Regions from separate parts of the Kitasatospora sp. NPDC003701 genome, predicted to be linked through region 1. Evidence: riboswitches for the same ligand, from Rfam matches in the RefSeq annotation. Region 1 holds a riboswitch; each other region holds the start of a gene.
What was found. Region 1 has a riboswitch for S-adenosylmethionine ahead of thrC (threonine synthase). Riboswitches for the same ligand answer to the same signal wherever they lie in the genome.

Region 1 (10,373 bases):
GTTGGCGATGAGGATGTACGGGTCCTCGAACGTCGCCTCCATCCGCTCCAGGTCGGTGGCGAAGTAGGCGGAGATGTAGCCCTTGTCGAAGCGCATGCCCTCGGTGAGCTCGAGCTCCAGGCCGAAGGTGTTGCTCTCCTCGACGGTGATGACGCCTTCCTTGCCGACCTTGTCCATGGCCTCGGCGATGAGCTCGCCGATCTGGGTGTCGGCGGCCGAGATGGAGGCGGTGGAGGCGATCTGCTCCTTGGTCTCCACGTCCTTGGCCTGGGCCAGCAGCTGGTCGGAGACGGCCGCGACGGCCTTCTCGATACCGCGCTTCAGGGCCATCGGGTTGGCGCCGGCGGCGACGTTGCGCAGACCCTCGCGAACGAGCGCCTGGGCCAGCACGGTGGCGGTGGTGGTGCCGTCACCCGCGACGTCGTCGGTCTTCTTGGCGACCTCCTTGACGAGCTCCGCGCCGATCTTCTCGTAGGGGTCCTCGAGCTCGATCTCCTTGGCGATGGAGACACCGTCGTTGGTGATCGTGGGAGCGCCCCACTTCTTCTCCAGCACGACGTTGCGGCCCTTGGGGCCGAGCGTGACCTTCACCGCGTCGGCGAGCTGGTTCATGCCACGCTCAAGGCCGCGGCGAGCTTCCTCATCAAAGGCGATGATCTTGGCCATCAGAAGTGGTCCTCCGGGACACGGTCGACTGCTCGGACCAAGGGGTGCCCGCGACGGACGGCCCTGGTGTGCGGGGGTCCTTTCCCCTACCGCTCCCGGGGGCCTCACCGACCCGGTCCGCTGTCACTCTCACACTGTGAGTGCTAACGCCAATGATTAGCACTCCGGGTAGGCGAGTGCAAGCCCAATCGCCCAACCCGCGAGCCGCGCACGCCCCCGCGGACCGCCCTCGCCGGGCCCCCGCCGGGCCGCCGGCGGCCTCTCGCCGACCGCCGCGCCGGCCCGTGCGCCGGCCCGTGCGCCGGACATGCCGACGGGCCCGTACGACATGTGTCGTACGGGCCCGTCGTGAAGCAAGAGGTGCACCAGCCGATTGGGCCGAGCCGAACTCCTGGGGTCGGAAAGGTCAGACCGCGGCGCGGACCATGTCCGCCTGCGGGCCCTTCTGCCCCTGAGAGATCTCGAACTCGACCCGCTGGCCCTCCTCAAGGGTGCGGTAGCCGTCCATCTGGATCGCGCTGTAGTGGACGAAGACGTCCGCACCACCGTCGACCGCGATGAAGCCGTAGCCCTTCTCCGCGTTGAACCACTTGACGGTGCCCTGAGCCATTCCGAACTCCCCTAGTGCTGTGCTGGCCCTTCACGCGCCCGCAGGTCGCGGGCCCGGGTCTGGTTTGAGGCCGGCCCGGGGAACCCCCCCTGGGCGCAGCCGTGCACGCCACAATCGTCCGCGGAGACCACCGGAAGGCATCCGGTGAGCGGGTGATTGCGTCGACCGCGGCTGAATGTATCCGGATCGACGCCCTCTGCAACAGGGTCAACCGCCGGGAATTCACCCGGCCCGTCAAGGGACAGCCCAGGCCAAAGCGGGAGGAAATCGGCATTTCACGCCGGACATAGCGGACGAATTACCCAAATGCCTTCGAGAATTCTGACATCGGCCTGACATGTTTCACGGTCACGGCCCCGGCGCCGGTCTCAGCGGCCGGACAGACACCGGCGGTACGGGCGCGGACGGATTCGAGTACCGGGGCGAGGGGGGAGGGGAGGCCCTCTTCCCGGACGAGCGACACTCTACTCCCCCGGACCGCGAAATATTCCCGCCGGAATGCGACGGGCCGCCCGCGCGTACGGAGATCGGAATTCCGTACGCACGAACGGCCCGGTCGGAAACGGCCCGGCCGATAAACGGCCTGGTCGGAAAGGGGCGGATCAGCAGCCGCCGGCCACCGCCGGAATGATCGAGACGCTCGCGCCGTCCTTGATCTCGGTGGCCAGACCCTCCGCGAAGCGCACGTCGTCGTCGTTGACGTAGACGTTCACGAACCGGCGCAGCTTGCCGGCGTCGTCCAGGATCCGGGCGGCGATCCCGGCGTGGTTCTTCTCCAGGTCGGCGATGACGTCGCCCAGGGTGGCGCCCTCGGCGGTCACCTCGGCGGTGCCGCCGGTGTAGGTGCGCAGGATGGTCGGGATGCGGACGGTGGCGCTCATGGGGGTCTCCTCGGGCAGAACGGCGGAACGGCGGTGCGGCGGGGCTGCGGGCGGGTCAGGCGGTCGCGAGGCCGGCGTCGCGGAACGAGGCCAGCGTCGGGCGGATGACGGCGGTCATCCCGGAGTCGGAGACGGCGTCCAGCGTCTTCAGGCCGTCACCGGTGTTGATCGCGACGGTCTCCTTGGCCGGATCCAGCTGCCCCGTCTCGACCAGCTTCTTCAGCACGCCGACGGTCACCCCGCCCGCGGTCTCGGCGAAGATGCCCTCGGTGCGGGCCAGCAGCTTGATCGCGGCCACCACCTCGGCGTCGGTGACGTCCTCGACGGCCCCGCCGGTGCGGCGGGCGATGTCCAGCACGTACGGGCCGTCGGCCGGGTTGCCGATCGCCAGCGACTTGGCGATGGTGTCCGGCTTGACCGGCCGGATGACGTCCTGGCCGGCCTTGAAGGCCGCCGACACCGGCGAGCAGCCCGCCGCCTGGGCGCCGAAGATCCGGTACGGCCGGTCCTCGACCAGGCCCAGCTTGATCAGCTCCTGCAGACCCTTGTCGATCTTCGTCAGCTGCGAGCCCGAGGCGATCGGGATGACGATCTGCTCCGGCAGCCGCCAGCCGAGCTGCTCGCAGATCTCGTAGGCCAGCGTCTTGGAGCCCTCGCCGTAGTACGGGCGCAGATTGACGTTCACGAAGCCCCAGCCCTCACCGGCCGGGTCCCCGATCAGCTCCGAGCAGAAGCGGTTCACGTCGTCGTAGTTGCCCTCGATGCCGACCAGCTCGCCGCCGTAGACACCGGCCATCACGACCTTGCCCTGCTCCAGGTCGTGCGGGATGAACACGCAGGACTTGAACCCGGCCCGGGCCGCCGCCGCGCCCACCGCACCGGCCAGGTTGCCGGTCGAGGAGCAGGAGAGGGTCGTGAAGTCGAACGCCCGCGCCGCCTCGATCGCGCAGGCGACCACGCGGTCCTTGAACGAGTGCGTCGGGTTGCCCGAGTCGTCCTTGACGTGCAGCTGGGCGGTGAAGCCGAGCTCGCGGCCCAGGTTGTCCGCCTTCACCAGCGGGGTCCACCCCGGGTTGAGGTTCGGCTTGCCGGCGACGTCGGCCGGGACGGGCAGCAGCGGGGCGTAGCGCCAGATCGACGCCGGACCGGCCTCGATCCGCTTGCGGAGCTCCTCCGCGCCCTCGCTGCCGAAGTCGTAGGCGATCTCCAGCGGCCCGAAGCACTCCAGGCAGGCGAAGCTGGGACCGAGCGGGAACCGGGTGCCGCACTCCCGACAGGACAGTGCGACGGCAGGGCCGAGATCAACGGTTGCGGGTGCGGGTGCGGCGGTGTCGACAGCCATGATGGCGGAGGCCTCTCTCCTCATCTTCCCCGTGACGCGGGCGCGCCACAGGACGGAATTGGCACCTGTCCCGCCGGGGCCGAAGCCTGCCGTGCGAGAAGGTTGCCGGGACGTCAACGGGCCGTTCCCTCAGTCCCTCTGGATGAGCTCTGTGAAGTTGTGGTCCTGCTCAGCGGTGACCCCGGCGTGCGAAGGTCCGATCGCTGTACGAAGACTGTATCCGAAGGCGTCAACCCTGAACGGGACCGTCCGCCACGCGAGATGCCCCGTCCCACCCCGATCCGCCGAGGAGAGTTCCGTGCCCGCCGAACCGACACCCGCGCTCCTCCCGAAGGCGGCGTCCTGGCTGCGCCGCCGCTCGTGGAGCGCGGCCGACCGCCCGGTGCACGCCCTGCTGGAGGCCAAGCAGGCGGCGGGCCCGGCCGGCACCGTCAGCGTGGTGCTGCCCGCCCTGGACGAGGAGGCCACCGTCGGCGACATCGTCCGCACGGTGCGCCGCGAGCTGATGGAGAAGCTGCCCCTGGTCGACGAGCTCGTCGTCGTCGACTCCGGCTCCGTCGACGGCACCGCCGCCGCGGCCGCCGCGGCCGGCGCCCGGGTGGTCCACCGCGACGACATCCTGCCCCGGCTGCCCGCCGCCCCCGGCAAGGGCGAGGTGCTCTGGCGCTCGCTGCTGGTCACCACCGGCGAGATCGTCTGCTTCGTCGACGCCGACCTGCGGGCCTTCGACCCCACCTTCGTCTCCGGCATCATCGGCCCGCTGCTCACCGAGCCGGACATCCAGCTGGTCAAGGCCATGTACGACCGCCCGCTCGAAGTGGCGTCGAGCGGCTCCGCCACCGGCGACGCCGCCGTCGTCCCCTCCGGCGGCGGGCGGGTCACCGAGCTGGTCGCCCGCCCGCTGCTCAACCTGCACTGGCCGGAACTCGCCGGTTTCGTGCAGCCGCTCGGCGGCGAGTACGCGGCGCGCCGCTCGCTGCTGGAACGGCTGCCGTTCCCCACCGGCTACGGCGTCGAGCTCGGCCTCCTGGTGGACGCCCTGGAGTTCGCCGGCCTGGACGCCCTCGCCCAGGTGGACGTCGGCGTACGCCACCACCGCCACCAGGACGGCCAGGCACTCGGCCGGATGGCCGCCACCATCTACCGCACCGCGCTGGAGCGCCTCGACCGCACCCACCGGCTGAAGGCCTCGGCCGACCTCGTCCACCCGCTGCTCACCCAGTTCACCCGCGACCCGCAGACCCGCGCCTTCACCGCGCACACCCACCCGGTCACCGCGGTGGAGCGGCCCCCGATGCACACCGTCGCCGAGTACGCGAACCGCCACGGCGGTTAGGTCCGGGGGCCGGGCGGGGGTTTGCCGACCCGGGCCCACGGCAACATGCCAACCATGGGCGATCTCACGACCGAACGTTCGAGTGCGACCGGTTCCGCCGCCGTCCTGGTGGCCTCCAACCGGGGACCGGTGTCCTTCAGCACGGCGGACGACGGCACCCTGACCCTGCGCCGAGGCGGCGGCGGGCTGGTGTCGGGGCTCTCCGCGATCGACGACCCGCACGCCGTCTGGGTCTGCGCGGCGCTCGGCGACGCCGACCGCCGGGCCGCCCGGGAGGCCCCGGACGGCCGCCTCGACCGCGCCGGCCACGAGGTCGGCGGGCAGGCCGTCCGGATGCTCGACATAGATCCGGAGACCTTCGCCGACGCCTACAACGGCGTCGCCAACTCCACCCTCTGGTTCGTCCACCACCTGCTCTACGCCACCCCGACGGCCCCCTCCTTCGGCGCGGAGTTCCGCACCGAGTGGCAGTCCTACACCGCCTACAACGCCGCCTTCGCCGACGCCCTCGCCGCCGAGGCCGCGCCCGGGGCCGCGGTGCTGATCCAGGACTACCACCTCTCGCTGGCCCCGGCCCTGCTCCGGGCCGCCCGCCCCGACCTGCGCATCGGCCACTTCTCGCACACCCCGTGGGCCCCGCCCGAGTACTTCCGGCTGCTGCCGGACGACGTCGCCGAGAGCGTCCTCACCGGCATCCTCGGCGCCGACCGGGCCGGCTTCCTCACCCGCCGCTGGGCCCTCGCCTTCGCCGACTGCTGCGCGGCCGTCCTCGGCGCCACCGTCGACCGCGACGCCCTCACCGTCACCCACGCGGGCCGCACCACCCGGCTCGGCGTGCACGCCCTGGGGGCCGACGCCGACTTCCTGCGCGAGCGGTCCCACCGCCCGGACGTCGACGAGCGGCTCGCCACCCTGCGCACGGCCGTCGGCGGGCGCCGCACCGTCGTCCGGGTCGACCGCACCGAGCTGAGCAAGAACATCGTCCGGGGCTTCCAGGCCTACCGGCACCTGCTCCGCACCCGCCCCGAGTGGCTGGACCGCGTCGTCCACATCGCCTTCGCCTACCCGTCCCGCACCGACCTGGCCGAGTACCGCGCCTACACCGCCGAGGTCGAGCGGCTCGCCGCCGAGATCAACGCGGAGTTCGCCACCGCCGACTGGCAGCCACTGATCCTGCACGTCAACGACGACTTCCCGCGCTCGCTCGCGGCCTACCGGCTGGCCGACGTCGCGCTGGTCAACCCGATCCGCGACGGGATGAACCTGGTCGCCAAGGAAGTCCCGGTGGTCTCCGACCACGGCTGCGCCCTGGTGCTCTCCCGCGAGGCCGGCGCCCACGCCGAGCTGGCCGACGACGCCCTGAGCGTCAACCCGTACGACGTCATCGCCACCGCCGAGGCCCTGCACGCGGCGCTCACCATGCCCGCCGACGAGCGCGCCGACCGGACCAAGCGGCTCGCCGCCGCCGCGACGGCGCTGCCGCCGCAGCAGTGGTTCCTCGACCAGCTGGCGGCGCTGGGCTGACGGCCGCCGCGGCGTCACCGACGGGCGAGCGCCGCCCCCAGCTCCGTCAGCAGCTCCACCACGCCGGCCGGGCCCGCGACCACCAGGTCCGCCCGGTCGGCGAGCTCCCGCACCGGCGCGTCGCCGTCGACCGTCCCGCTGCACACCAGCAGCCCGGCCAGCCCCTCGCCGCGCAGCTTCTCCACCGCCGCGAAGGCCGCCACGTCCCCCAGGTCGTCCCCCGCGTACAGCACCGCCCGGGCGCCCCGCTCGCGCAGGAACCCGGTCAGCGCGGCCCCCTTGTCGACCCCCGGCGGGCGCAGCTCCAGCACCAGCCGCCCCGGCTCCACCACCAGCCCGTGCTCGGCGGCCAGCGCCTCCACCGGCGCGCGCAGCAGCTCGAACGCCTGCTCCGGTGCCGCCGTCCGCCGGGTGTGGACGGCCAGCGAGCGCCCCTTGTCCTCCACCCACGTCCCGGCGGGCGCCCCGGCCCGCGCCAGTACGCCGTCCAGCGCGGCCCGCGCCGCCGCCACTCCGGGGTGCGCCGGCGGCGCCGTCAGCTCGCCGCCCTCCCAGCGCTCGGCGCCGTAGTGCCCGAGCACCACCACGCCCTCGACCGCGCCGAACCCGCCGTACTCCACCGCCAGGGCCGCCGGCCGACCGGTCACCACCACGATCGACCCGACCAGCGGCGCCAGCCCCGCCAGCGCACCGGCCGCCCCCGGATGCGCCCGTGCCGCACTCGGATCCGCCACGATCGGTGCCAGCGTCCCGTCGAAGTCGAGCGCCACCACCGCCTCCCGGGGCGCCCGCAGGATCGCCTCCAGCCCCGTCCGCCCGGCCTCGGTCCCCGGCTTCGCCATCTCCTCAAGAGCCATGTCCGGACCCTACCCAGCCTCCCGGGCCCGACCCTCCCGCACGCGCCCGAATGCCCGCGCGCCCCGCACGGCCCACGCCGGCCCCGTCCCCGTACCGGCTACCGGGCCGCATCCCGGCCTACCTGGCCGCGCGCCGCGCCTCCCGCACCCGCCGCAGCCGGTTCACCAGCACCGGCGCGTGCGCCAGCGCCTCCGGCCGGTCCAGCAGGGCGTTCAGCAGCTGGTAGTAGCGCGTACTGGAGAGCCCCAGCTCCTCCCGGATCGCCCGCTCCTTGGCCCCGGCCGTCCGCCACTGCCGTCCTTCGAGCTCCAGCACCGCCGTGTCCCGCTCGTCGAGCCCACCCGTGCCCGCACCCATCCGCGACCCACCTCCGTCCACCACTACGGAGTGTCATTCTCCCCCGGGGTCCGGACACACCTTGCGCCCCCCGCCGGGCTCCCGCCCGGGTTAGCGTCAGCCCCATGACGCCCAGCTTCGCCCTGCACATCCCGACCGCCGAGCTCGAACCCGACCCGCTCGACCCGGCCCAGATCGTCTCCGGCACCCCCGAGGTCTCCGGCCGGGTGCTCTCCGAGTCCCCCGACGGCCGCCAGCTGCGCGGCCTCTGGCAGATCACCCCCGGCGTGGTCACCGATGTCGAGGCCGACGAGATGTTCGTGGTGCTCAGCGGCCGGGCCACCATCGAGATCGACGGCGGCCCGACCCTGGAGGTCGGTCCGGGCGACTGCGCCGTCCTGCGGGCCGGCGACCGCACCACCTGGACGGTCCACGAGACCCTCCGCAAGGCCTACGCCATCAGCCTCTGACGTCCGCGCCCGCCGGCCGGCCCGGGATCCGTCACTTGCGGACCCGGGCCGCCTCCTTGACCGCGGCCGTCTGGAGCCCCTCCAGCACCTGCTTGGCGTCGCCCGTCACCGCCGCGCCGATCCCCGTCTTGATCCGGTTGCTGACGTCCGCCCAGGCCGGGTCCCCGAACGGGTAGAAGCTCGCGTTGGTCAGCCCCGCCGCGAACTGCTTCAGGTCCTCGTGCCGCCCGTCCTTGGTCACCTCGGTGAAGGCGTCCTGGGTGACCGGCAGCAGGTTGTACGTCTCGTCGAACTTGAGCTGGTTGTCCTTGGCGTACACGAAGCTCAGGAACTTCCGGATCTCGTTCCGGTGCCCGTTCGCCTTGAACGCCATCATCCAGTCGGCCACCCCGAGGCTGCCCGTCTTCGCCAGCCCGTCCTTCTTGGGGATCGGTGCCGTGCCGAAGTCGATCTTCCCCTTGGCGGCCATCCGCAGCAGCGTCGGGTGCCCGTTCAGCATCGCGACCTTGCCCGCCGCGAAGTCGGTGAACATCGGCGTGCGGTTGGTCTTCCCCGGGTCGGGGTTGGTCAGCTTGGTGTCGACCAGGTTGGTGCGCAGCCAGTTGAAGGTGGCCTGGTTCTCCGTGCTGTCGATGGTGTAGTTGCCGACGTCGTCGGAGAGGCTGCCGCCACCGCTCAGCGTCCACAGCATCGACTCGGCCGGGGCCTCCTCCGGGCCGAGCGGCAGCCCGTACGGCGTGACCCCGGGCACCTTGGCCTTGATCTTCTCGGCGGCCTGCCGGAGCTCGTTCCAGGTGGCCGGCGGCTGGGTGATCCCGGCCTTCTGGAAGACCGCCTTGTTGTAGAACAGCACCCGGGACGAGGAGACGAACGGAATGCCGTACTGCGTCCCGAGCACCTGCCCGGCGTGCGAGAACGACTCCATGATGTTGGCCTGGGTCTCCAGCGAGAGCACGTCCCCGGCCGGGTACAACCGGTCCGCCACGGCCTGGTCGGCGAAGCCGCCGGTCTGCAGCAGGTCGGGCGACTTCCCGGCGGCCACCAGGTCGTCGACCCGCTTGCCGATGTCGGTCCAGCTCACCACGTCGACGTTGATCTTTATGTCCGGGTTGGCGGCCTCGAAGCGCCGGGCGACGTCGTCCCAGTACAGCTTGGAGCTGGTGCCCGCGTCCTCGCCGTAGTCGGCCGCCACCAGCTTGAGGGTGACGGTCTTGTCGTCCTGGCCGCCGCAGCCGGTGAGCAGCAGCGCTCCGGCCAGCGCGGTGCCGAGCAGCCGGGTGGGGGCCTGAGCGCGCCTGATCAACGCGGGTACCGCCTTCGGGGGGTGAAAGGAAGCGGGGCGCCGGACGGGGGGATCCGGCAGGGGGAGGCGGCAACACTGCCAAAGACAGTGCACAGTGGTCCACACCTGTGGGCCCTCCCCGCCGGGTAGTTATCGAAGTGCGGAGGTCATTGCACGATGCGCAATGAAACGGCGCGAAAACCGCCCGCTCCGGGGCCGCGCAAAGTGCCGCACACCACATGGTTCTGCGACAAAGCTCACCTACTTTGGACCAGACCAATCCGACAACTGGACTAGACCTCTCCGACCCAGCCAAGGGAAACTGTCCTCCGTGAAGCACGTCATCGCACTCGATGTAGGCGGCACCGGCATGAAGGCCGCGCTGCTCGCCCAGGACGGCTCCGTGCTGTTCGAAGCACGCCGACCGACCGGGCGGGAGCACGGCACTGATGCCGTCGTCGCCGCCATCCTCGACTTCGCCGCCGATCTGGCGGACGAGGGCCGCAGCCGCTTCGGCGTCGCCCCGCTGGCGGCGGGCGTCGCCGTCCCGGGGACGATCGACGAGGAGAACGGCATCGCGGTCTTCTCCGCCAACCTCGGCTGGCGGGACCTGCCGCTGCGCAGGCTGCTGGGCGAGCGCCTGGCCGGGGCGGGCGGCACCGCGATGCCGGTCGCCCTCGGCCACGACGTGCGCTCGGGCGGCCTCGCCGAGGGCCGCCTCGGTGCCGGGCGGGGTGTGGAGCGCTTCCTGTTCATCGCGCTGGGCACCGGCATCGCCGGCGCCATCGGCATCGGCGGCCGGATCGAGGCCGGCGCCCACGGCTACGGCGGCGAGATCGGCCACGTCGTGGTCCGCCCGGGCGGCCCGCAGTGCGGCTGCGGCGCCCGGGGCTGCCTGGAGACCCTCGCCTCCGCCTCCGCCGTCTCCCGCGCCTGGGCCGGGGCCAGCGGGGACCCCGACGCCGACGCGGCATCCTGCGCCGTCGCGGTGGACGCCGGGGACCCCCGCGCGGTCGCGGTCTGGCAGCACGCGGTGGACGCCCTCGCCGACGGCATCGTGCTCGCCCA
Region 2 (10,373 bases), on a different contig from region 1:
CCATCGAACCGATGAGGGTGTTGCGGATCATCTTGCGGCGGCCGAAGCCGGACTCGGCGGCGCCGGTCCTGAACTGCTCGATGACGTCCGCGCGGACCTCGTCGTCGGCCTCGATCGGGTGACGCTCGGCCGGGATCTCGTGGTCCGACATCAGGGTGCGGGCCCAGTGGACCGCGCCCGCGCCGATGCAGAACAGCGCGACGCCGAGCGTCATCCCCAGCGCGAAGTTCAGCGCGCTGATGTGGCCCAGCGGCCAGATGAAGACGATCTTGTCCGGGTCGATGGCCACGTAGGAGGCGATGAAGCCCACGGTGGCGAGCATCGAGACCACGAACATCAGCGAGACCTGACGCTCGGCCCGCTTGGCGGCCCGCTCGTCGATGTCGGTGCGACGCGGTTCGTGGGCCGGCAGGCCCGGGTCGGCGAACGGATCGCCGTGGGCGGCCACCTCGTGGTGCCCGGCGGAGCCGTGCGACTCCGGGAGCTTCTCTTCTGACATGTCCTGGCTCATGACTTCTTGGCCTTGGTGGTGTGGGCGGCGACCCAGATCGCGACCGCGATGAGCGCGCCGAGACCGAAGATCCAGCCGAACAGGCCCTCGGTCACCGGACCGAGGCTGCCGAGCGTGAGACCGCCGGGGTTGGGCTCATCGTTGGTGGTGTGGCGGACGAAGGCCACGATCTGCTTCTTCTGCTCCTCGGGCATGGTGGTGTCCGGGAAGGACGGCATGTTCTGCGGGCCGGTCTGCATGGCCTCGTAGATGTGCTTGGCGTCCACACCCTCCAGCGACGGGGCGTACTTGCCCTTGGTCAGGGCACCGCCCTGACCGGCGAAGTTGTGGCACTGGGCGCAGTTGGTGCGGAACAGCTCGCCACCCTTGGACAGGTCCTCGGGGTTGGTCGAGGTGTACTGCTCCTCGGTCGGGATCACCGGGCCGGGGCCGAGCGAAGCCACGAAGGCGGCGAGCTGGTCGATCTCCGCCTGCGAGTAGATGTTCTTCTTGCTCGGGACCTGGGCGCCGGGCTGCTGGGCCGGCATGCGGCCGGTGCCGACCTGGAAGTCGACCGCGGCGGAGCCGACGCCGACCAGGCTGGGGCCGTCGCTGCTGCCCTGGCCGTTCAGGCCGTGGCAGGAGGAGCAGCCCACGGCGAAGAGCTTCTTGCCCTCATCGATCGCGAGCGACTGCGCGGCGACGTCGGCCTGCGCCTTGTCGGCGGGCGCGAACGCGGCGTACAGCCCCCCGGTTGCCGCCAGGGCGAGAAGTAGGACGACCAGCGCCGCCAATGGGTGGCGCCGTCGTGCGGAGAGCTTTTTCACGGAATAACCCCGGTGTCAGGATCTGGTCGACTGGTGGGTGCACCCGGCGGCCGGTCTGGCCGGCACGAGGCGGCCTGTCTAGGGCTGCGCGCGCGGTCGGTCGGTTGGGAGCGTAGGCACCGGCAAATCGGGCCGTCGCCGGTGAGGGCGGGACCCGGGGCCGGTGGCCAGCGACCTGATCAGCTGGTTACTTGATCAGGTAGATGGTCGCGAACAGGCCGATCCACACGACGTCGACGAAGTGCCAGTAGTACGACACCACGATGGCGGCGGTGGCCTGCTCGTGCGTGAAGCGCTTGGCTGCGTACGTCCGTCCGAGGACCAGCAGGAAGGCGATCAGACCACCCGTCACGTGCATACCGTGGAAGCCGGTGGTCAGGTAGAACACCGTGCCGTACGGGTCGGAGGACAGCGAGAGGCCGTCCTTCTTGACCAGCTCGGTGTACTCGAAGATCTGGCCGCCGATGAAGATCGCGCCCATCACGAAGGTGATGACGAACCACGAGCGGAGCTTCTTCACGTCCCCGCGCTCGGCAGCGAACACGCCGAGCTGGCAGGTGAGGGAGGAGAGCACCAGGATCGTGGTGTTGACCGAGGAGAAGGGCACGTTGAGGGCGTGCGCCTTCTCGCTCCAGAACTCGGCTCCCTTGACGGAGCGGAGCGTGAAGTACATCGCGAAGAGGGCCGCGAAGAACATCAACTCGGAACTGAGCCAGACGATCGTTCCGACGCTGACCATGTTCGGCCGGTTGACCGATCCGTGCGCGTGCCCGGTTTCTACTGCTGTTGCTGTCGCCACGACGGACATTATGTCGGTCCCTTATTCCGTCTTCACGCCGGGGGGTGTCCCTCGGAGTGTCCGGTGCGTGCGGTATGCCCCGGTGACGGCCGACGGGGCGTCCGGACGGGGGCTGAGCAGCGGCGTGTCCCTTTTCTGACGGTTCTTCGAAGGCACCTTCGACCCTGATGCCCTGCGTGTCGCTCCACCCCTTCGGGGACGGCCGGGAGTAAGGAAACGGCCGTCGCGTCGGCCGTACGGGTGGACCGCGCCGTCGGGGGTGACGGGCTGTCCTCCGAGCGGGTGAGTCGTGGGCGCGGCGGCTTGAGAAGGATCGCGCGGGAGTGACTCGGCGGGCGGTGATCGGGAGTAGCATCCGGGTTGAGGCGAACGTGGTCCGGATCACACTTGAGGGAGCAGGGCCCATGGCGTACACCACCGACGAGACGCTGACCGTTCTCGTCTACAGCCACGACCGCAACACCCGCGAGCAGGTGCTGACGGCCCTCGGCCGCCGGCCCGCCGAGGACCTGCCGGAGCTGACCTACCTGGAGTGCGCGACGACCCCCGCGGTGCTGAAGGCACTGGAGAAGGGTGGCGTGGACCTCTGCGTGCTGGACGGCGAGGCGGTGCCGGCCGGTGGCCTGGGGCTCGCCCGGCAGTTGAAGGACGAGATCTACGGCTGCCCGCCGCTGCTGGTGCTGATCGGCCGGCCGCAGGACTCCTGGCTGGCCGCCTGGAGCCGGGCCGACGCGGCCATCTCCCACCCGGTGGACCCGGTGGCGTTGGCCGAGGCGGCCGCCACCCTGCTCCGGGCCCGGCTGGCGAAGCGGGCGCCGGCCACCCGCTAGGGGCGCGTCTCAGTACGAGAGAAGTGAAGGCGGCGGCGGGGCGGTGGCGCCCCGCCGCTCGATAGGCTGACTCCATCCGTACGGACATCCCCTCGGGGAACCGACAAGAGCTGGAGTCAGCCATGGTGAACGTGAACCCTGCGAACGGCGGCAAGGACCCCGTGCAGGTGGTCCGCACCTGGCCGGACATCCTCTCGTCGCTGCTGCGGGGCGAGGACCTGGACCGGGCGGACACCGCCTGGGCGATGGACCGGATCATGAGCGGCGAGGCCTCCGCGGTCCAGATGGCGGGCTTCATGGTCGCCCTGCGGGCCAAGGGCGAGACGGTCGACGAGATCGTCGGCCTGGTGGACTCGATGTACGCGCACGCCGAACCGCTCTCCATCCCCGGTCCGGCGGTGGACATCGTGGGCACCGGCGGCGACCGGGCGAAGACCGTCAACATCTCGACCATGTCGGCGATCGTCGCGGCGGCGGCCGGCGCCAAGGTGGTCAAGCACGGCAACCGGGCCGCCTCCTCGGCGAGCGGCTCCTCGGACGTGCTGGAGAAGCTCGGCGTCAATCTGGACCTCTCGGCCCGGCGGGTCGCCGAGGTCGCCGAGGAGGTCGGGCTGACCTTCTGCTTCGCGGCCAAGTTCCACCCCGCGATGCGGCACACCGCCCCGGCCCGCAGCGGCCTCGGGGTGCCCACCGCGTTCAACACCCTCGGCCCGCTGACCAACCCGGCCAAGGTGACCGCGCACGCGATCGGCTGCTTCGACACCCGGCTGGCCTCCCTGATCGCCGGGGTGCTGGCCCGGCGCGGATCCACCGCGCTGGTCTTCCGCGGCGACGACGGCCTGGACGAGCTGACCATCACCACCACCTCGCGGGTCTGGATCGTGCGCGACGGCGAGGTCACCGAGACCTCCTTCGACCCGCGTGAGGTCGGCATCGAGCTGGTCGGCATCGAGTCGCTGCGCGGCGGGGACCCGGCGTTCAACGCGGACGTCGCGCGCCGGCTGCTGGCCGGGGAGCGCGGGCCGGTGCGGGACGCCGTCCTGATGAACACGGCGACGGCGCTGGTGGCGCTGGACCTCACCGACGCACCGCTCACCGAGCAGCTGGCGGCCGGGATGGAGCGGGCCGCGGCGGCCATCGACTCGGGTGCCGCCCAGGACCTGCTGCGTCGCTGGTCGGAGGCCACCGCCAGGGCGTGAAGCGACTGTTGGGGCCCGCGGGGGGACGCCCTCCGCGGGCCCTTCGCGCGCCCCGCAGGCCCTGGGGGGAGGGCGGCGTCGGACCGTGGGTACCGGACGAGAGCGGCCCGGAGGCGAGCGGGCGACGGCGCCGTCCGGATGGTGGACCGTTGTTTGACCACTCGGCGGACGCGACCTAGAGTCTTCGCCAGGTCATGAGTGACAGCGCAAAGCCCCAGCTGGCTGTCCGGCAACCCTCCGTCCGTGGCGGGGTGCCCTGGGTGAGGACCGGGTCTCGCGGCAATCCGTCCGCGCGACAAGCGCGGACGCCGGCTGATACGCACTCCCGGGGTCCTTACCCGTCGAAGGAGTGCATCCTCATGTCCGTCGCCACCGAAATCTGCGCCCCGCTCCCCGTCCTCGGCCACGATGTCGAGGTCCCGCTGGTCAACGGTGACAAGGTCACCTACGCCGCGCTCGACTACGCCGCCAGCTCCCCGGCGCTCCAGCGGGTCTGGGACGACGTCGCCGCCTACGCCCCCTACTACGGCAGCGTGCACCGGGGCGCCGGCTACCTCTCGCAGCTCTCCACCGACCTCTTCGAGCAGAGCCGCCGCACCGTCGCGGACTTCCTCGACCTGCGTGAGGGCGACCAGGTGGTCTTCACCCGGGCCACCACCGACTCGCTGAACCTGCTGGCCGGCGCCGTCCCGGCCGGTACCCGGGTGTTCGCCTTCGAGACCGAGCACCACGCCTCGCTGCTGCCCTGGCGCCACGCCGGGCTGAGCGTCACCTACCTGCGCGCCCCGCGCTCGCGCGCCGAGGCGGTCGCCGCCCTGGACGCCGCGCTGGCCGAGGCCCCCGAGGGCCCCAAGCTGCTCTGCGTCACCGGCGCCTCCAACGTCACCGGTGAGCTCTGGCCGGTCGCCGAGCTGACCGAGACCGCCCACCGGCACGGCGCCCGGGTGGTGCTGGACGCCGCGCAGCTCGCCCCGCACCACCGGGTCTCGGTGCGCGAGCTGGGCGTGGACTGGATCGCCTTCTCGGGGCACAAGATCTACGCGCCGTTCGGCGCCGGGGTGCTGGCCGGCCGGGCGGACTGGCTGGACGAGGCCGAGCCGTACCTGGCCGGCGGCGGTGCGACCCGGACGGTGGCCCGCGAGGCCGACGGCTCGGTGGCCGTGCAGTGGCACACCGGCCCGGCCCGGCACGAGGCCGGTTCGCCGAACGTGATCGGCGCCTACTCCATCGCCTCGGCCTGCCGGGCGCTGACCGAGGCCGGCTTCGACGCGCTGGAGGCCCGGGAGCAGCAGCTGATCGCCCGGCTGACGGCCGGCCTGGCGGAGGTCCCGCAGGTGCGGGTGCTGAACCTGTTCGGCGCCGACTCGGCCCGGGTGGGCGTGCTCTCCTTCGTCGTCCAGGGCTGGAACAGCTCGCACTTCTCGGCGGCGCTCTCCGCCGAGTACGGCATCGGGGTGCGCGACGGGCTGTTCTGTGCGCACCCGCTGGTGCGCACCCTGCTCGGTGACGAGGACGTGGCGCCGTCCGAGTGCGGCGCCCCGGAGTCGTCGCTGCCGGGGGAGCGCAGCCTGAACGCGATCCGGGTCAGCTTCGGCGCGGGCACCCCGGACGAGCACATCGACCGGTTCCTGACCGCCGTCCGCGAGCTGGTCACGGACGGCGCGGCCTGGAACTACCGCAACGAGGGCGGCCGCTGCGTCGCCACCGTGCAGGTCGACAGGGGCCGTCGCGCGGTCTGAGCGGGACCGGCTACTCGCCCAGGCCGAGTGCGAAGGCGGTCTCCAGGTCGTGCTGGGAGTAGGTGCGGAAGGCGATCTGGGTCTCGGTGTGGGCCACGCCCGGGACCTTGTTCAGCCGGCCGGGGATCACGTCGGCCAGGTCGTCGTGCCGGCGTACCCGCACCATCGCCACCAGGTCGTAGCCGCCGGTGACCGAGTAGACCTCGCTGACGCCCTCGATGGCCGCGATCGCCTCGGCGATCTCCGGGATGCGGTCGACGCTGGTCTTGATCAGGACGATGGCGGTGATCACTTTTTGGGCTCCTTTGTGAGGTGTCGCCAGGGTATCGGGCGTCAGCCGGGCCGTCGCGAGGGGCGGGTGGCCAGCGTGCAGGCGTACAGGAAGCCCGCCGAGAAGCCGATCACATGGCACAGGTAGGCGACGCCGGGTCCGGCCGAGTGCACCGACCACCACTGCAGTGCGAACCAGAGGCCGAGCACCAGCCAGGCCGGGAACCGCAGCGGCAGGAAGAGCAGCAGCGGGACGAGCGTGGTCACCCGGGCGCGCGGGTGCAGCCGCAGGTAGGCGCCGAGCACGGCGGCGATCGCCCCCGAGGCGCCGATCAGCACCCGGGTCGAGTTCGCCGAGTGCGCCTCGGCCAGCGCGAAGCCGTAGGTGGCCAGCGAGCCGGCCGCCAGGTAGAAGAGGGCGAACCGGGCCCGGCCGAGGCGCTCCTCGATGGTGGGGCCGAACACCTGGAGGAAGAGCAGGTTGCCCACCAGGTGCAGCCAGCCGGCGTGCACGAAGAGCGAGCTGAGGACCGACAGGGCCGGGTGCTTGCCCGGGGTCGGGGCGGCCGGGCACCCCGGTACCGGATCGGGTGCCTCGGCCAGCTGCTCGGCGCTCAGCGGGCGCCCGGCGAGCAGCTCGGCCGGGACGGCGCCCCACCGCTGCTCGTACCGCTGCTCCGCGCAGACCCGGTCCTGCCCGCCGCCGTAGAGCGGGTTGAACCCGGCCGCCGGGCCGAGCAGGAAGACCAGGACGTTGAGCGCGATCAGCGCGTAGCTGACGGCGGGGACGGGTGCGGCCGGGCGGCCGTCCCGCGCACCGGTGTCGTCGAGGACCGGGATCGCCATGCGACCAAGCATCCCTCCGTCCGGCGCGGGCGACACCGCGTAGTACGGCAGGTGGACCACCCCCGGGATCGCCGTGACCGGTGGCCGGGGTGGTTGCCTCAGGCAATAGGCTTGGGCCGGGCATTCCCGCCTCCCGCCGCCGATGCCGGGGCTCCGGGGGGAGCGCCTCCGCCCACCCAGGGACCACCCGAGAGGACCCCCGATGACCGTCCCCGCCCTGACCGCAGAGACGCGTTGGCGCTGCACCCTGTGCGGCAACCTGACCCGCTTCGACGTCACCCGTTCCGCCCGGGTGACCGAGTTCCTCCACTTCGACCTGGCCGGCGAGTCCAAGGTGGAGGAGACCGAGGTCCTCAGCGAGACCATCGAGTCGGTGCGCTGCCGCTGGTGCAACGCGGTGGACCAGGTGGAGCTGGTGGCCCGTCCGGGCGCCGAGGCCGCCGAGCAGGCTTGATGCCCGCCCCGCGCGGTGGACGGTGCGCGGCACCGCCGTCCGCCGCGCGGGACAATACAGACAGAGCGCACGGAGCGTGACGACCAGGGGTACGGCCGACGGCCGTACCCCGCTGGACGAGGATCGGAGCCGAGGACGTGGTGGACGCAGCGAAGGAGCCCGCCGGGCCGCAGGGGCGGCAGCCCGCTGTGGACGCGCAGGCGCCGGACGCGGTCGAGGCTGCCGCACCCGGCACCGGCGCCCCCGCCGAGGAGGCCGTCGGTGAGGAGTCCGGCGGCTCGGGCGGTGAGGAGCCGGCGGCAGGCCGCGCGGCCGAGAAGCTCGACCGGCCGCTGCCCGAGGGGGTGCGCCGGCGCGTGGTGGGCCTTGCCGCCGACGCGCTCGGCGGGCTGCCGCTGGCGGAGCTGCCGCAGGCGCTGCGCCCGTACGCCAAGTTCACCCCGGCGCGCCGGGCCAAGTACGCCGCCACCGCGCTCGCCGCGGCGCTGGAGTCCGAGCCGGCGTTCCGGGTGCGGATAGCGGAGCGGCTGCGGCTCGGGCAGCCGGACCTGGTCAGGGCGCTGGAGTCGGGCAGCGTGCCGGGTGCCGCCGATCCGATGGACGTGGCGGCCGCCGCCTACCTGGTGCGCTCGGCGGGCTGGAGCCGGCTGGTCGCGGAGGCCGGCGAGGAGGCCGAGCGGGCCGGCGCCGAGGGCGCGGCGGCCGAGGCCGCCCGGCTGGCGGAGAAGCTGCAGGCGGAGCTGGCCGAGGTGCGCGCCGCCGCCCGGGCGGACCTGGACCGGCAGCGGGCCGAGTCGGAGGACGTCCGCAAGGAGGCGGAGTCGCTGCGCAAGAAGGTGCGTTCGCTGGAGAGCGACACCCGCCGGGCGCAGGCCGAGGCCCGTCGGCTCGCCGGGGAGCTGGAGGCGTTGAAGGCGCAGTCGGCCGCCGAGCGCGGTGCCGGCGAGAGCGAGGCGCGGCGGTTGCGGCACCGGATCTCCGAGCTGGAGAACGCCGCCGAGCAGGGCCGCCGTTCGGCCCGCGAGGGGCGCAGCGTCGAGGACATGCGGCTGCGGCTGCTGCTGGACACCGTGCTGCAGTCGGCGCAGGGGCTCCAGCGGGAGCTGGCGCTGCCGGTCTCCCAGATCCGCCCGGCCGACCTGGTGGAGGCGGTGGTGCCGGGCTCGGCCTCGCCGCACGACGTGGCGCGGCGCGGGCTGGCCGAGGACGACCCGGCGCTGCTCGACCAGTTGCTGGCGATCCCGCAGGTCCACCTGGTGGTGGACGGCTACAACGTGACCAAGACCGGCTATCCGACGCTGCCGCTGGAGCAGCAGCGGATCCGGCTGCTGGGCGGGCTGGCGATGCTGGCCCAGCGCACGCAGGCGGAGGTCACCTGTGTGTTCGACGGGCAGGACCTCGACGTGCCGGTGATCATGGCGCCGCCGCGCGGGGTCCGGGTGCGGTTCAGCCGGACCGGGGAGACGGCGGACGAGCTGATCCGCCGCCTGGTCCGGGCCGAGCCGCAGGGTCGTCCGGTGGTGGTGGTCTCCGCCGACCGCGAGGTCGCGGAGGGCGTGCGGAAGGCGGGCGCGCGCCCCGTGGCTTCCGTCCTGCTGCTGAACCGGCTGGCCCGGCCCTGACCTCGATCGGGTGCTGTCCAGTCCGGAGTGACGCCTGGTCAGCGCCCGGTTTGCGGGGATGTGTGGATCCGGTGAAGTCATGGCGGGGGGCGCAAGTTCACGCCATTGGGGGAGTGGCGCAAAGCGTGGATCTTCACTAGGGTCTGGCGTCAAACCTATTTTCCGGATTCTCACTCAATCGGGTGAGGCCCGTTGGAAGAAGGAGCCGGTCTCTTGGCCACCCACCGCCGTCCCAAGCAGCCGAGCCGCGCGCGGGTCTCCGTGCTCACCGCTGCCGCGGCGACCGCGGTCGCCCTCTCCGCCCAGGTCGCCGCCCACGCCGCGCCGAGCCCGTCGCCCAAGAAGGACGACGTGAAGGCGCAGATCGACCAGCTGCAGGAGGAGGCCGAGCAGGCCACCGAGAAGTACAACGGTGCCAAGGAGCGTGCCGACCAGCTGCGCAAGCAGTCGGACCAGCTCCAGGACCAGGTGGCTCGCGGCCAGGACCAGATGACCCAGCTTCAGGCCGGGCTGGCCGAGGTGGCCGGTGCGCAGTACCGCACCGGCGGCATCGACCCGTCCGTCCAGCTGATGCTCTCCTCCGACCCGTCCGGCTACCTGGACAAGGCCTCCAGCGTCCAGCAGGCCAGCTCCAGCCAGGCCGACGCGCTCAAGGGCCTGCAGGACCAGCAGCGCCGGCTGGACCAGCAGAAGACCGAGGCGGCCGCGATCCTGGCCTCCCTGGACAGCACCACCAAGGACCTGAACCAGTCCAAGGCCGAGGTCAACAAGAAGCTCAAGGAGGCCCAGGACCTGCTGAACTCGCTCAGTGCGGCGGACCGGGCCGCGCTGAAGGCCGCGCAGCAGCAGGCCGACCGGGCCTCGCGCGGCAGCGAGCGGGCCGACCTGGGCAGCCTGCCGCAGGCCAGCGGCATGGCCGGGGCGGCCGTCGCCAACGCGATGAGCAAGCAGGGCTCGCCGTACCAGTGGGGCGCCACCGGGCCGAGCGGCTTCGACTGCTCCGGTCTGATGGTCTGGTCGTACGCGAAGGCCGGCGTCACGCTGCCGCGCACCTCGCAGGCGCAGGCCAACTACGGCTCGCGGGTGCCCTCGCTCGCCGAGGCCCAGCCGGGCGACCTCATCATCTACCGCGCCGACCGCAGCCACGTCGGGATGTACATCGGCAACGGCATGGTGGTGCACGCGCCGCACACCGGCGACGTGGTGAAGGTGATGAAGGCCGACGCGATGCCGATCAACGCCATCCGCCGGGTCTGACGGACCGACACGCCCACGGGCCGGGACTCGGCCCCTGTGA
Region 3 (10,373 bases), on a different contig from region 1:
AGTCGGTACGGCACCGGTGCAGCAGTTCGAGGATCTCGGCCTGCACCGTGACGTCCAGCGCCGTCGTCGGCTCGTCCGCCACGATCAGCCGGGTGCCGAGCGCCAGGGCCATGGCGATGACGGCCCGCTGCTTCTGACCCCCGGAGAGCTGGTGCGGGTAGTGGTCCACCCGGACGGCCGGATCGGGGATCCCGACCTTCCCCAGCATCTCGATCGCCCGGGCACGCCGCTGCGCCCGCGATCCGCCCCCGTGCGCCCGCAAGCCCTCGGCGAGCTGCCAGCCGATGGAGAACACCGGGTTCAGCGCCGTGGACGGCTCCTGGAAGACCATGGCGGCGTGCGAGCCGCGCAGGGCGCGCAGCCGGGCGGGCGACGCCGTCAGCACGTCCTCGGCCGGGTCGGTCACGCCGTCCCCCAGGAGCACCCGCCCGCCGGTGGACGCCGAGGCGGGCAGGAGCCCGAGGACCGACTTCGCGGTCACCGTCTTGCCGCTCCCGCTCTCGCCGACCAGGGCGAGCACCTCACCGGGCGCCACCGACAGGGTGACACCCCGTACGGCGGCCGCCCGCCCGCCGTCTTCGGCGAAGGAGATGTGCAGGTCCTCGATGCGCAGCAGGTCAGTCATCGCCGGGGCCTCCGTCCGGTACGGCCGGTGTGAGGGGGCGCCCCTCGCCGTGGCGGCGGCGCAGTCGCGGGTCGGCCAGGTCGGTGAGGCTCTCGCCGAGCAGGGTCGTCCCGAGCACGGTGAGGACGATCGCGAGCCCGGGCGGGAGCGCCGTCCACCAGATCCCCGACGTGACGTCCGCCACCGAGCGGTTGAGGTCGTAGCCCCACTCGGCGGCGGAGTTCGGCTCGATCCCGAAGCCGAGGAAGCCCAGGCCCGCCAGGGTGAGGATGGCCTCCGAGGCGTTGATGGTGAGGATCAGCGGCAGGGTGCGCACCGAGTTCCGCAGGACGTGCCGGAACATGATCCGCCACGTGCCGGTGCCGATCACCAGGGCCGCCTCGACGAACGGCTCGGCCTTCACCCGGGTCACCTCGGCACGCACCACCCGGAAGTACTGCGGTACGAAGGCCGCGGCGACCGAGCAGGCCGCCGCGCCCAGGCCGCCGACCAGACTCGACCGGCCGCCGCTGATCACGATCGACATGACGATCGCCAGCAGCAGCGGGGGGAACGCGTACATCGCGTCGGCGAGCCCCACCAGCAGGCGGTCCAGGCGGCCGCCGAGGTAACCGGAGACGAGACCGAGCAGGACGCCCACGACCACCGAGAGCAGCAGGGCCGCGACGATGATCCCCAGCGCCGTCCGGGTGCCCCAGAGCGTCCGGGACAGCACGTCGTACCCGGCGATGGTGGTGCCGAGCGGGTGGGCGGCGCTGGGGTGCTGCTGCGAACCGAAGAGCTGTTCCCCGCTGCGCAGTTGCGCGTAGCCGTAGGGCGCGAGCAGCGGGGCGAGGAGCGCCGCGAGCAGGAAGAGGCCGGTCAGCGCCGCCCCGGTCAGCAGCATGACGCGTTGCAGCCCGACGCTGCCGCGCACCCCGGCGGGCAGCGGGAACCGCCGCCGGCGCGGTGCGGCGCCCGGGCGGGCGAGCAGGTGGTTCGCCACTCAGTACCTCACTCGGGGATCGATCAGCGCCGCGACGACGTCGACGAGGAAGTTGGTCAGCGCGACGACCACCGCGAAGAGCGCCACGATGCCCTGCACGGCGGCGAAGTCACGAACCGTCAGATAGTGGGCGAGCTCGTAGCCGAGGCCCTTCCATTCGAAGGTGGTCTCGGTGAGCACCGCCCCGCCGAGCAGTCCCGCGATCTGCAGCCCGAGCACGGTGACGACGGGGATCAGGGCCGGCCGGGTGGCGTGCCCGGTCACCAGCCGCAGCCGGCCGACCCCGCGCGAGCGGGCGGCCTCCACGTACTCGGCGGACAAGGTCCCGATCAGGTTCGTCCGGACCAGGCGGAGCAGCACACCGGCGACCAGCAGCCCGAGCGCGAGACCGGGCAGCACCGCGTGCCCCAGCACGTCGGCGACCGCCGATCCGTCGCCGCTGCGGAGCGCGTCGACCAGGTACACGCCGGTGGTACTGGTCTGGTCCTGCAACTCCAGTTGGACGTCGATGCTCGCCCGGCCCGAGGCCGGGAACCAGCCCAGCCAGATCGCGAAGACCAGCTTCAGCAGCAGCCCGAGGAAGAAGACCGGGGTGGCGTAGGTGAGGATCGCGAACAGCCGCAGTGCGACATCGGGCGCGCGGTCCCGGTAGGAGGCGGCGACCATGCCCAGCGGCAGGCCGACGGCCAGCGCGACGACCAGCGCGTAGCCGGACAGCTCGACGGTCGCGGCGCCGTAGGTGCGCAGCACCTGCGAGACCGCCTGGTTGTCGGTGGCGGTCGTGCCGAAGTCCCCGGTGAACGTGGCACGCAGGTAGTCGAGGTACTGGGTGAGCAGCGGCCGGTCGTAGCCCGCCCGGTGCAGCCGCTCCTGCAGCTGGGCCGGGGTCAGCCGGTCGCCGAAGGCCGTGGTGATCGGGTCGCCGGTGGCGCGCATCAGGAAGAACACGACGCTGACCAGGACGAGCACGGTGGGGACGATCAGGAGGAAGCGGACGACCAGGTAGCGGGCGAGCCCGTACCCGGCGGCGCCGCCGGACGGGCCGACGGCGCCGGGGGCGTCCTGCGCGTGAACGGTCACTTCTTCGAGAGCTCCGCCCAGCGGAACTGGTACGCGCTGGTGAGCTTCTCCGGCACGCCGTCGATCCCGCCCCGGGTGACGATCGCGGTGGAGCCCTGGAGCAGCGGCAGCAGCGGCAGCGCGGCGGCGGTCTCGTCCTGCACCTGCCGGATCAGCGCGGTGCGCTTGGCCGGGTCGGTCTCCGTCTCCTCCTGCTTGATCAGCGCCCGCACGGCGGGGTCGGTGTAGCCGTTGTTCACCCAGTTGTTCTCGGCGTAGAAGGAGGACAGGTAGTTGTCGGCGTCGAGGTAGTCCGCGTACCAGCCGAGCTGGTAGAGCGGGTACTGGTCGGCGACGCGCTCCTTGCCGTACTGGGCCCAGGCGGTGGACTGGAGCTCCACCTTGAACAGGCCGGTGGCCTCCAGCTGGGTCTTGACCAGCGCGTACTCGTCCGCCGAGGACGAGCCGTAGTGGTCGGAGTTGTACTGCAGGTTCAGGGTGACCGGGGTGCTCACCCCGGCCGCCGAGAGCCGCCGCGCCGCCGCGGCCTTGTCCGGACCGCCCTGCTTGTCGCCGTAGAGCGACTTGAGGGACGCGGTGGCACCGGTGATGCCGTCGGGGACGGAGGTGTAGAGCGGCTGGAAGGTGTTCTTGTAGACCTGCGAGGCGAGTTGCGCCCGGTCGATCGAGTCGGCCACCGCCTGACGGATCGCCAGGGCCTTGGCCGGGTCGGCCTGTTGGGTGGCCGACCCGAAGGGCTGGGTCTTGAGGTTGAAGACGATGAACCGGATGCCGTTGCCGGAGCCGGTGTGGACCGTGATCCCCTGCTTGGTGGAGAGGTCCTGGAGGTCGGTGATGGGCAGGGTGCGGTAGACCACGTCGATCGTGCCCTGCTGGACGTCGAGCTTGAGGTTGCCGGCGTCCGTGTAGTACTTGAGCTGGACGTTCCGGGTCTTCGGAGTACCGAACTGCCCCTGGTAGGCGGTGTTCGCGGTGAACGAGACCAGCGAGTTCCGGTCGTAGCTGCCGATCGCGTACGGGCCGTTCCAGGGCTTGCCCGCGACGACGGCCGCGTCGTCGAGGACCTTGTCCGCGGGGAACACCTGCTCGTCCACGATGTAGCCGGCCGCGGTGGAGAGGACCTGCGGGAACAGCGTGTCATTGGCCGACTTGAGGGTGAACACCACCGTCGCCGGGTCCGGGGCCGCCACCGCCCCGAGGTTGTAGAGCAGCGAGGAGGGGCCGTTCTTGTCCGCGATCGCCAGCTGCCGGTCGAAGCTGAACTTGACGTCGGAGGACGTCAGATCGTGCCCGTTGGCGAACTTGAGGCCCGGCTTCAGCGTGACCGTGTAGGTGGTGGGGTCGGTCAGCGCGATCGCGGACGCGAGGTCCGGCGACACCTCGGAGGAGCCGTTCCTGGCGCTGAGCAGGGTCGCGTACACCTCGCTCTCGATCGTCCCGGAGCCCGCGTCCCAGGAGCCCGCCGGGTCGAGACCGGTCACCTGGTCGGTGGTGCCGATGGTGAGGGCCTTCGCCGCCGTCCCGCCGGTGCCGCCGGCGGTCCGGGAGCTGGTGCAGGCGGTCAGGGCCACCACCGCCGCCGTACCGAGGGAGATGACCGCGAGGCTGTGTCTGGTCGAAGCGATGAAAGATGACATGGGAGTTCTCTGCTTCCGCACGCGTGATGGACGCGAGTGCGCTGTGCCCGTGGGCGTGCCCTTGGCCGGGGCCTGGGCGTGCCCCTGGCCGGGGCCTGGGCGTGCCCTTGGCCGGGGCCCCGGGCGTGCCCTGGCCGTGCCGGTGTCCGGGCGGTGCGCATCGCGAAGTGGTCGGTCACTGGACCGGTCCGGCCGTCCGGCCGTCCGATGGTCAGCGACGACAGAGCGCGCTGGAGACCAGCAACAGGTCGATGTGGCGGCGGCTGAACAGCCCTGCCATACCGGCCTCCTGGTCCTGGCCCCGGCCGGTGGCCGGAGCGGTCGCGCTTGCGGAACGGAACGTCCACCGAGCCCTCACCTGGAGCACCCCACCGCGTCAGGGGGTTGCCGTCCGGCCAGCCAGGGCTTGAACACCGGAACTCGTGGCGCGCTGGAACCGTAGATCAACAAAACTCTTGGCGTCAATGCCCGTTGAGGACGGGTCGGCGAGGAGGCCGCCGCGCTCGACGCTCCTCCGGCGCCACCGCGCGGGGCCGGTGACGGGCGGCAGCGAGACCCGCCCCGACCCCGCTGACCAGCGGTCATGGCGCGCGACGGGGAGTTCCGGGTGCCGACCGGGCGGGCCGGCCGGCGTCACCAGCCCGGATAGCGGGCCCGCCAGAGGGGGTCACGAGCCGGCCGGTAGTCGCCGCCGCCGGGCGAATCGACATACTCCTGCAACAGGTCACGCGCCAATGTGTCGATCACCCAGGCGAGTTCGAGCCGGCTCAGCAGCCCTGCCGGCAGCGCCCCGACACCGTGTGCGGCGCCGAGCAGCGCACCCGCCGTGCACGCCACCGAGGCTCCGTCGGGCGCGCCGGCGGCGAACTCCAGCGCGGCGCCCACGGTGTCCCGGCCCGGGAAGCGCGAGACGACGAAGAGGGCGCCCAGCAGCGCCGAGGAGGCCGTCGCATCCGGGGCGATCCAGGCGAGCTGCCCGGGATCCGGGCTGCCCCCCGGCGCCTTCAGCAGGTCGAGGACCGTGTCCGGGACCGCCGAGTACGGCATCGGCAGGGTGCGGACCACGGCGTCGAACGGGTGCCCGTCGCCGGGCGAGGACGCCGTCCAGGCCCCGATCGGATCGCTCTCCGTGAGGCAGTGGGCCACCAGCTGGGCCGCACCGACGGCGGCGTCCTGGGCGTCCCGGGCGCCGTGGGTGAGGGCCGCCGTCTGGCGGACCGGCAGGGCGCAGGTGCCCGGGCCGGACAGCGCCCACAGCAGCCCGAGCGGCAGCCCCCGGGTGACCGCGTGAGCACCCCGGCTACCGGTCACCGGCCTCTCCGGCGTGCCCTGCTGCAGTCCGGTCAGAGCCGTGACGGTGGCCGGTGCGGAGCCACGACGCACCGCCAGACCGGCCACCTGCACGAGCCAGCCGTCCGGCCAGGCACTTCCACCACCGGCCGTCCAGCGCTCGGAGATCCGTTCGGGCTCGATCCCCTGGAGGACGGCCCATCGGCAGTACGCGTGCCACACCACGGACGGTGCGTGGCTGATGCCCCGGTGGTTCATCCGCACCGAGGCGCGGATCGCGCCCTCCGCGGTGAACGCCGCCAGCTGCGTACTGACGCCGATCGGCAACGGCCCCTCGGCCGGCCAGCGGCCCCGCACCACCCCGGCCGCGTCCCCCAGCGCCGACCCGAGCATGAGCCCCCGCGCCCGCGACTCGTCCACGGTCACCATCCGCACCATCGCCCCGCCCTGCCCGTTCCCGGCCGCCCCCGCGTCTGTCCCGTCGACGACATCCCATCACACGGGGTCGATCGCAGGCCGTGCCGCCGCGGAACGGCCTGCCGCTGCCCCGGGGGTCGGGTCCCCGGGGCAGCGGTCGGTACGGGTCTCAGGGCTTTCGGTACGGGTCTCAGGGCTTGGGGATCAGGTGTCCGGGCCCGGGTGTCCGGGCCCGGGTGTCCGGGCCCGGGTGTCCGGGCCCGGGTGACCTACGGGCCCGGGTGACCTACGGGCGCTCCACCGGGGCGTTCCAGTCGGGCAGGGTCGCGCCCGACTCGGTGAAGGTGGCGAAGTCCGTGGTGCTGGTGAACGGCTTCTGCTGGTACAGATCGCGGGCGTAGGCCCACAGGTGGGGGTACTCGGCGAGGCCCGGGTTGACGGCGCGGGCGTGGTTGGGCCCGACGTCGAAACGGGCCAGCGTCACCCAGAGCCGCACGTCCGCCTCGGTCAGCCGGTCGCCCAGCAGGTAGCGGCTGGTGGCCAGCCGGGTGTCCAGCTCCGCGAAGGTCTCCAGCAGCGTGGCACGGGCCGCGAGCGCGGCCTCCCCGGTGCCCGCCGCGGCGCCCGCGCCGTGGTTCACGGCCGGGCCCAACCGGGCGTCCAGCGCGTCGATCTCGGCCCGGAGGTCCTCCGGGTAGGCGTCGGCGCCGTTGCTCCACCGGCCGAACTGCGTCGCCAGGTCGATGCCGATGGTCCGGAAGTCGTTGCTGACCACCCGGCCGGTCTGCCGGTCCCAGAGCGTCGGCACCGAGATGTGCCCGTCGAAGCCGGGCTCGGTCCGCTCGTACGCGTCCCGCAGCAGGGTGAACCCGTTGACCGGGTCCGGCCCGTGGGTCTCCCGGAAGGCCCAGCCCCGGCCGTCACGCCGGCCGTCGACGTAGGAGACCGAGACGACCTCCTCCAGCCCGTTGAGCGCGCGCTGGATGGTGGTGCGCTGCGCCCAGGGGCAGAACCAGCCCGCGTAGATGTGGTACCGGCCGGGCTCGGCGGCGAAGCCGCTGCTGCCGTCGGCGGTGATCCGCCCGCTGAAGCGGTACAGCGGGCGCTCGTCGCCCGGAACCCTGGTGATCCGGTACTCGCCGTGCACGGCGGTGTCGGCGGGGCTGGCGTAGTTCACGGTCTGACTCACATCGAACTCCTTGGAAGGGACGGAACGGTGCGGCTCGGGTGGTGCGGTGGTCTGTCGGTGCTGCGCCGCGGGCGGTGACGGCGCTCCCGGGTGGGTCGGGCAGGGGCGGCGTCAGGCGCCGTGCTCCCCGCCCGGGACGCGCAGGCCGAGGAAGGTGACGTGCCGGCGCAGCCGGAACCCCAGCGACTCGTAGAGCCGGATCGCCGTGGTGTTGTCGGCCGAGGTGTGGAGGAACGGCGTGTCGCCCCGCTCGCGGATCCCGGCCGCTACCGCCCGGACCAGCCGGGACCCGAGGCCCTGCCCCCGGTGCGACTCGGCCGTGCAGACGGCGCTGATCTCCGTCCAGCCCGGCGGGCGCAGCCGCTCCCCGGCCATCGCGACCAGGGCGCCCCCGCGCCGGATGCCCAGGTAGCCGCCGAGCTCGATGGTGCGGGGCAGGAAGGGTCCGGGCCGGGCGTGCTCCACCAGGGCCAGCATCTCCGGCACGTCGGCGGGGCCCAGCCGGACGGCCTCCTCGTCGGGCACGGCCCGGACGCCCTCGTCCACCAGTTGGACGCCGGGGCCCTGCATCAGGATCTCCCAGTCGGCCGGCACCGTGTCCGGGGAGCCGGAGGCGGCGACGACGCCGCCCGGGCCGTACAGCGCCGCCACGCTCCGCCAGGTCTGCCGGTCGGGCCGGTCGGGGAGGGCCACGAACGGCGACACGTCGGCCGGGTAGCGCAGGACGTCCCCGTGCCGCTCGGCGAGGTGGGCGTGCGGGCCCAGCAGGGCGGCCCGGGCCGGGTTGTCCAGGGGGTGGCGGGGCGCGGCGCCGCCGGTGGCATCTGCGGCGACTGTGGTGTCTGCGGCGTCTGGTCCGCCTGTGCTGTCTGTGGTGGCTGTATTGCCTGTGGTGTCTGTACTGCCTGTGGTGTCGTCGGGGGTGAGCACGGGGTGCTGGGGCATGCGAAGCCGTTCCTCGATCTTGATCTTCTCGGTGTCTTCAGCGGAGGCGTGGCCCGGCCCGCCCGGACCTCGGGCAGGTGCTGGGGAAGCCGACGGCCGGAGGCGCGCGGCCGGTACGGGCCACCGGGGGCCTGAGGGGCCGTGACGGGCCGGGCTACCGGGCAGCGCCGGGGGCGCGGGCGACGCGCGGGTGCTAGCTCTTACGGGCGACAGAGGCCGGTCGGCGAACCGACCCCGTCGATCCAGCGGCGACGTACCAGCCGGGCACCACGGGCCCGGGTGCCGGTCACCGCGCAGTGGGCTCCGGACGACGGGCGGAACGCCGCGCGCGACAGCGGCGGGTGTCCGAAGACCACCCGCTCGTCCCGCAGTTGGCGTGCGTGCATCGCCCGTCCGTTTCGCGTCCGGCAACCGTGAAGGTCCACAGTACCGCTCGGCCGGCCCGGGACCAGGGGCAGTCCCGAATCGCGGTCCGCGGACGGCTCGCGCCGCCCCGCCGCGTTCACTGCAGGATGTTGATCGCCCGGGCGATGACGAGGGTCGCCACGATGAGGGACATCGCCGCCTGCGTCATCATCAGCAGCTTGGCCCACACCTTGATCGCCGACACGTCGGTGGGGCTGAAGGCCGTGGAGGTCCAGAAGGAGAGCGAGAGGTAGTCGGCGAACCGCGGCACCCAGCCGGCCGCCGCATGGTCCGGGTACTGCATCTCGGGGAACACGAACGCCGGGTTGTCGGTGGGCCGGTGGGCGCGGGCGGCGGCACCGCCGCGATCCAGGCTCCAGTACCAGAGCGCGAAGGCGATCACGTTCGTCACCCACACCACGCCGCCGGTCGCCAGCAGCCCGGTGGCGTTGTTGGCGAACAGGCTGTTGTCGGTGAGGATGTCCGCCACCAGGTGGACGCCCGCGAAGATGTTGGCCACCGTGATGAAGCCGATCAGGAGCTGGGTGACCACCCGGAGCCAGGCCTTCTGCCGATCGATCCGGCCCGGGTCCCCGATGACCAGCGCCGCCAGCAGCGTGGACGTGGCGACCGGCAGCACCCAGGCGGGGTCGACCCGGTAGCGGGTCGGCAGCGTCACGTGGAGCGCCGCGACGACCGCGACCGCCAGCACCACCGGCCACCAGTGCTCACCCCGCGCGGCGGCCTGATCCGGCGTCACCCGCAGCGGATCCGTCGGGTCCGGGCTTGATGGCATGCCCCATTGTCACCTCGCCGACGCCGTTGAGGCCGACGGCTCACCAGCCGGACCGGCCCCGGATGCACGGGTCGGCGGCGTCGGTCCGTCACGGCCGCCCGAGGGTTCATGACCGATCCATGCCAGATTCGTGCCGCCGATTGAGAGGGTCGGTCCGTGCCGGAACCTTTCGAGGGACCGGTCGCCCACACACTGCCCTTCCACAGCTTCCGGAGGAATCTCAATGACCCGCACCAAGCGCCTCGCCGCCGCGGCGGCAGCCGTCGCCGCGGCCGCCCTGATCCCGCTGGCCGCCGCGCCGGCCGACGCGGCGACCGGGCCCGCCACGCACCTCGGGATGACCTGGGAGGTCATCGCCCACGGACCGGACGACACCGTCCAGGTCGGCGGCCCGGGCGGCAGCGCGAGCGACGCCTACCACGGCGACACCCCGCCGTCGGCCTCACTGCCGGTGCTCTGCCTCAACGTCGACGGCAGCCCGGCCCCGGCCGGCATCAGCATCGGCTTCTACAACGGCTGGGCCCAGGGCACCGTGGCACTCAGCCGCCCCGTGAAGGGCTCCCGCCTCAACAGCCGCGCCGCCGCCGACAGCATCTGCCAGGCCGCCTACGGCAGCGGCTGGCGCGAGGCCGAGTTCCACGACGGCCACTTCGGCCCGGACCTCGCCCAGACCGGCGGCTGGACCTTCTGGGCCTACGGCGACATCCCCGCCAACACCCGCTTCTGGACCGCGATCAACGACTCGCCGGCCAACCCCTGGAACTGATCCACCGTCACCGCGGCCGCCGCCGTCCGACCCGGACGGCGGCGGCCGCATCCTTCGGAACCTCAGGCCGACTCCAGGCGCTCGACGATGAGTTCGCACAGTTCGTGGGTGCGCAGGGCGTCGTGGGCGTCGAGGGTCTTGCCGGCGCGGACGGCGTCGAGGAAGCTCACCACGACCTGCTCGATGCCGCGCTGGCGGGCGACGGGGACCCAGTCGCCGCGGCGGCGGAGCGTGGGCT

Region 2: it holds a riboswitch for S-adenosylmethionine, as region 1 does, so the genes downstream of both, ACWDRR_RS03290 (aminotransferase class V-fold PLP-dependent enzyme) here and thrC (threonine synthase) in region 1, are expected to answer to the same signal.
Region 3: it holds a riboswitch for S-adenosylmethionine, as region 1 does, so the genes downstream of both, ACWDRR_RS05405 (ABC transporter substrate-binding protein) here and thrC (threonine synthase) in region 1, are expected to answer to the same signal.

What each region holds. Positions count from the first base shown of each region.
Region 1 is NZ_JBSFNM010000015.1:181,628-192,000, forward strand. Features, by position in the region: gene groL (chaperonin GroEL) at 1-666, opposite strand, end outside; gene ACWDRR_RS17160 (cold-shock protein) at 1,073-1,276, opposite strand; gene ACWDRR_RS17165 (ubiquitin-like small modifier protein 1) at 1,879-2,157, opposite strand; gene thrC (threonine synthase) at 2,213-3,499, opposite strand; SAM riboswitch class I at 3,517-3,648, opposite strand; gene ACWDRR_RS17175 (glucosyl-3-phosphoglycerate synthase) at 3,798-4,835, shown strand; gene ACWDRR_RS17180 (alpha,alpha-trehalose-phosphate synthase (UDP-forming)) at 4,890-6,359, shown strand; gene otsB (trehalose-phosphatase) at 6,374-7,216, opposite strand; gene ACWDRR_RS17190 (DUF3263 domain-containing protein) at 7,335-7,574, opposite strand; gene ACWDRR_RS17195 (cupin domain-containing protein) at 7,679-8,023, shown strand; gene ACWDRR_RS17200 (extracellular solute-binding protein) at 8,055-9,326, opposite strand; gene ACWDRR_RS17205 (ROK family protein) at 9,637-10,373, shown strand, end outside.
Region 2 is NZ_JBSFNM010000002.1:253,055-263,427, reverse strand. Features, by position in the region: gene qcrA (cytochrome bc1 complex Rieske iron-sulfur subunit) at 1-511, opposite strand, end outside; gene qcrC (cytochrome bc1 complex diheme cytochrome c subunit) at 508-1,317, opposite strand; gene ctaE (aa3-type cytochrome oxidase subunit III) at 1,505-2,125, opposite strand; gene ACWDRR_RS03300 (hypothetical protein) at 2,521-2,946, shown strand; gene trpD (anthranilate phosphoribosyltransferase) at 3,069-4,145, shown strand; SAM riboswitch class IV at 4,336-4,453, shown strand; gene ACWDRR_RS03290 (aminotransferase class V-fold PLP-dependent enzyme) at 4,505-5,884, shown strand; gene ACWDRR_RS03285 (Lrp/AsnC ligand binding domain-containing protein) at 5,895-6,176, opposite strand; gene ACWDRR_RS03280 (rhomboid family intramembrane serine protease) at 6,218-7,000, opposite strand; gene ACWDRR_RS03275 (hypothetical protein) at 7,203-7,454, shown strand; gene ACWDRR_RS03270 (NYN domain-containing protein) at 7,592-9,076, shown strand; gene ACWDRR_RS03265 (NlpC/P60 family protein) at 9,290-10,333, shown strand.
Region 3 is NZ_JBSFNM010000004.1:60,994-71,366, reverse strand. Features, by position in the region: gene ACWDRR_RS05420 (dipeptide ABC transporter ATP-binding protein) at 1-625, opposite strand, end outside; gene ACWDRR_RS05415 (ABC transporter permease) at 618-1,610, opposite strand; gene ACWDRR_RS05410 (ABC transporter permease) at 1,611-2,690, opposite strand; gene ACWDRR_RS05405 (ABC transporter substrate-binding protein) at 2,687-4,327, opposite strand; SAM riboswitch class IV at 4,646-4,755, opposite strand; gene ACWDRR_RS05400 (ADP-ribosylglycohydrolase family protein) at 4,961-6,055, opposite strand; gene ACWDRR_RS05395 (glutathione S-transferase C-terminal domain-containing protein) at 6,321-7,223, opposite strand; gene ACWDRR_RS05390 (GNAT family N-acetyltransferase) at 7,335-8,168, opposite strand; gene ACWDRR_RS05385 (hypothetical protein) at 8,671-9,369, opposite strand; gene ACWDRR_RS05380 (hypothetical protein) at 9,593-10,135, shown strand; gene ACWDRR_RS05375 (Gfo/Idh/MocA family protein) at 10,198-10,373, opposite strand, start outside.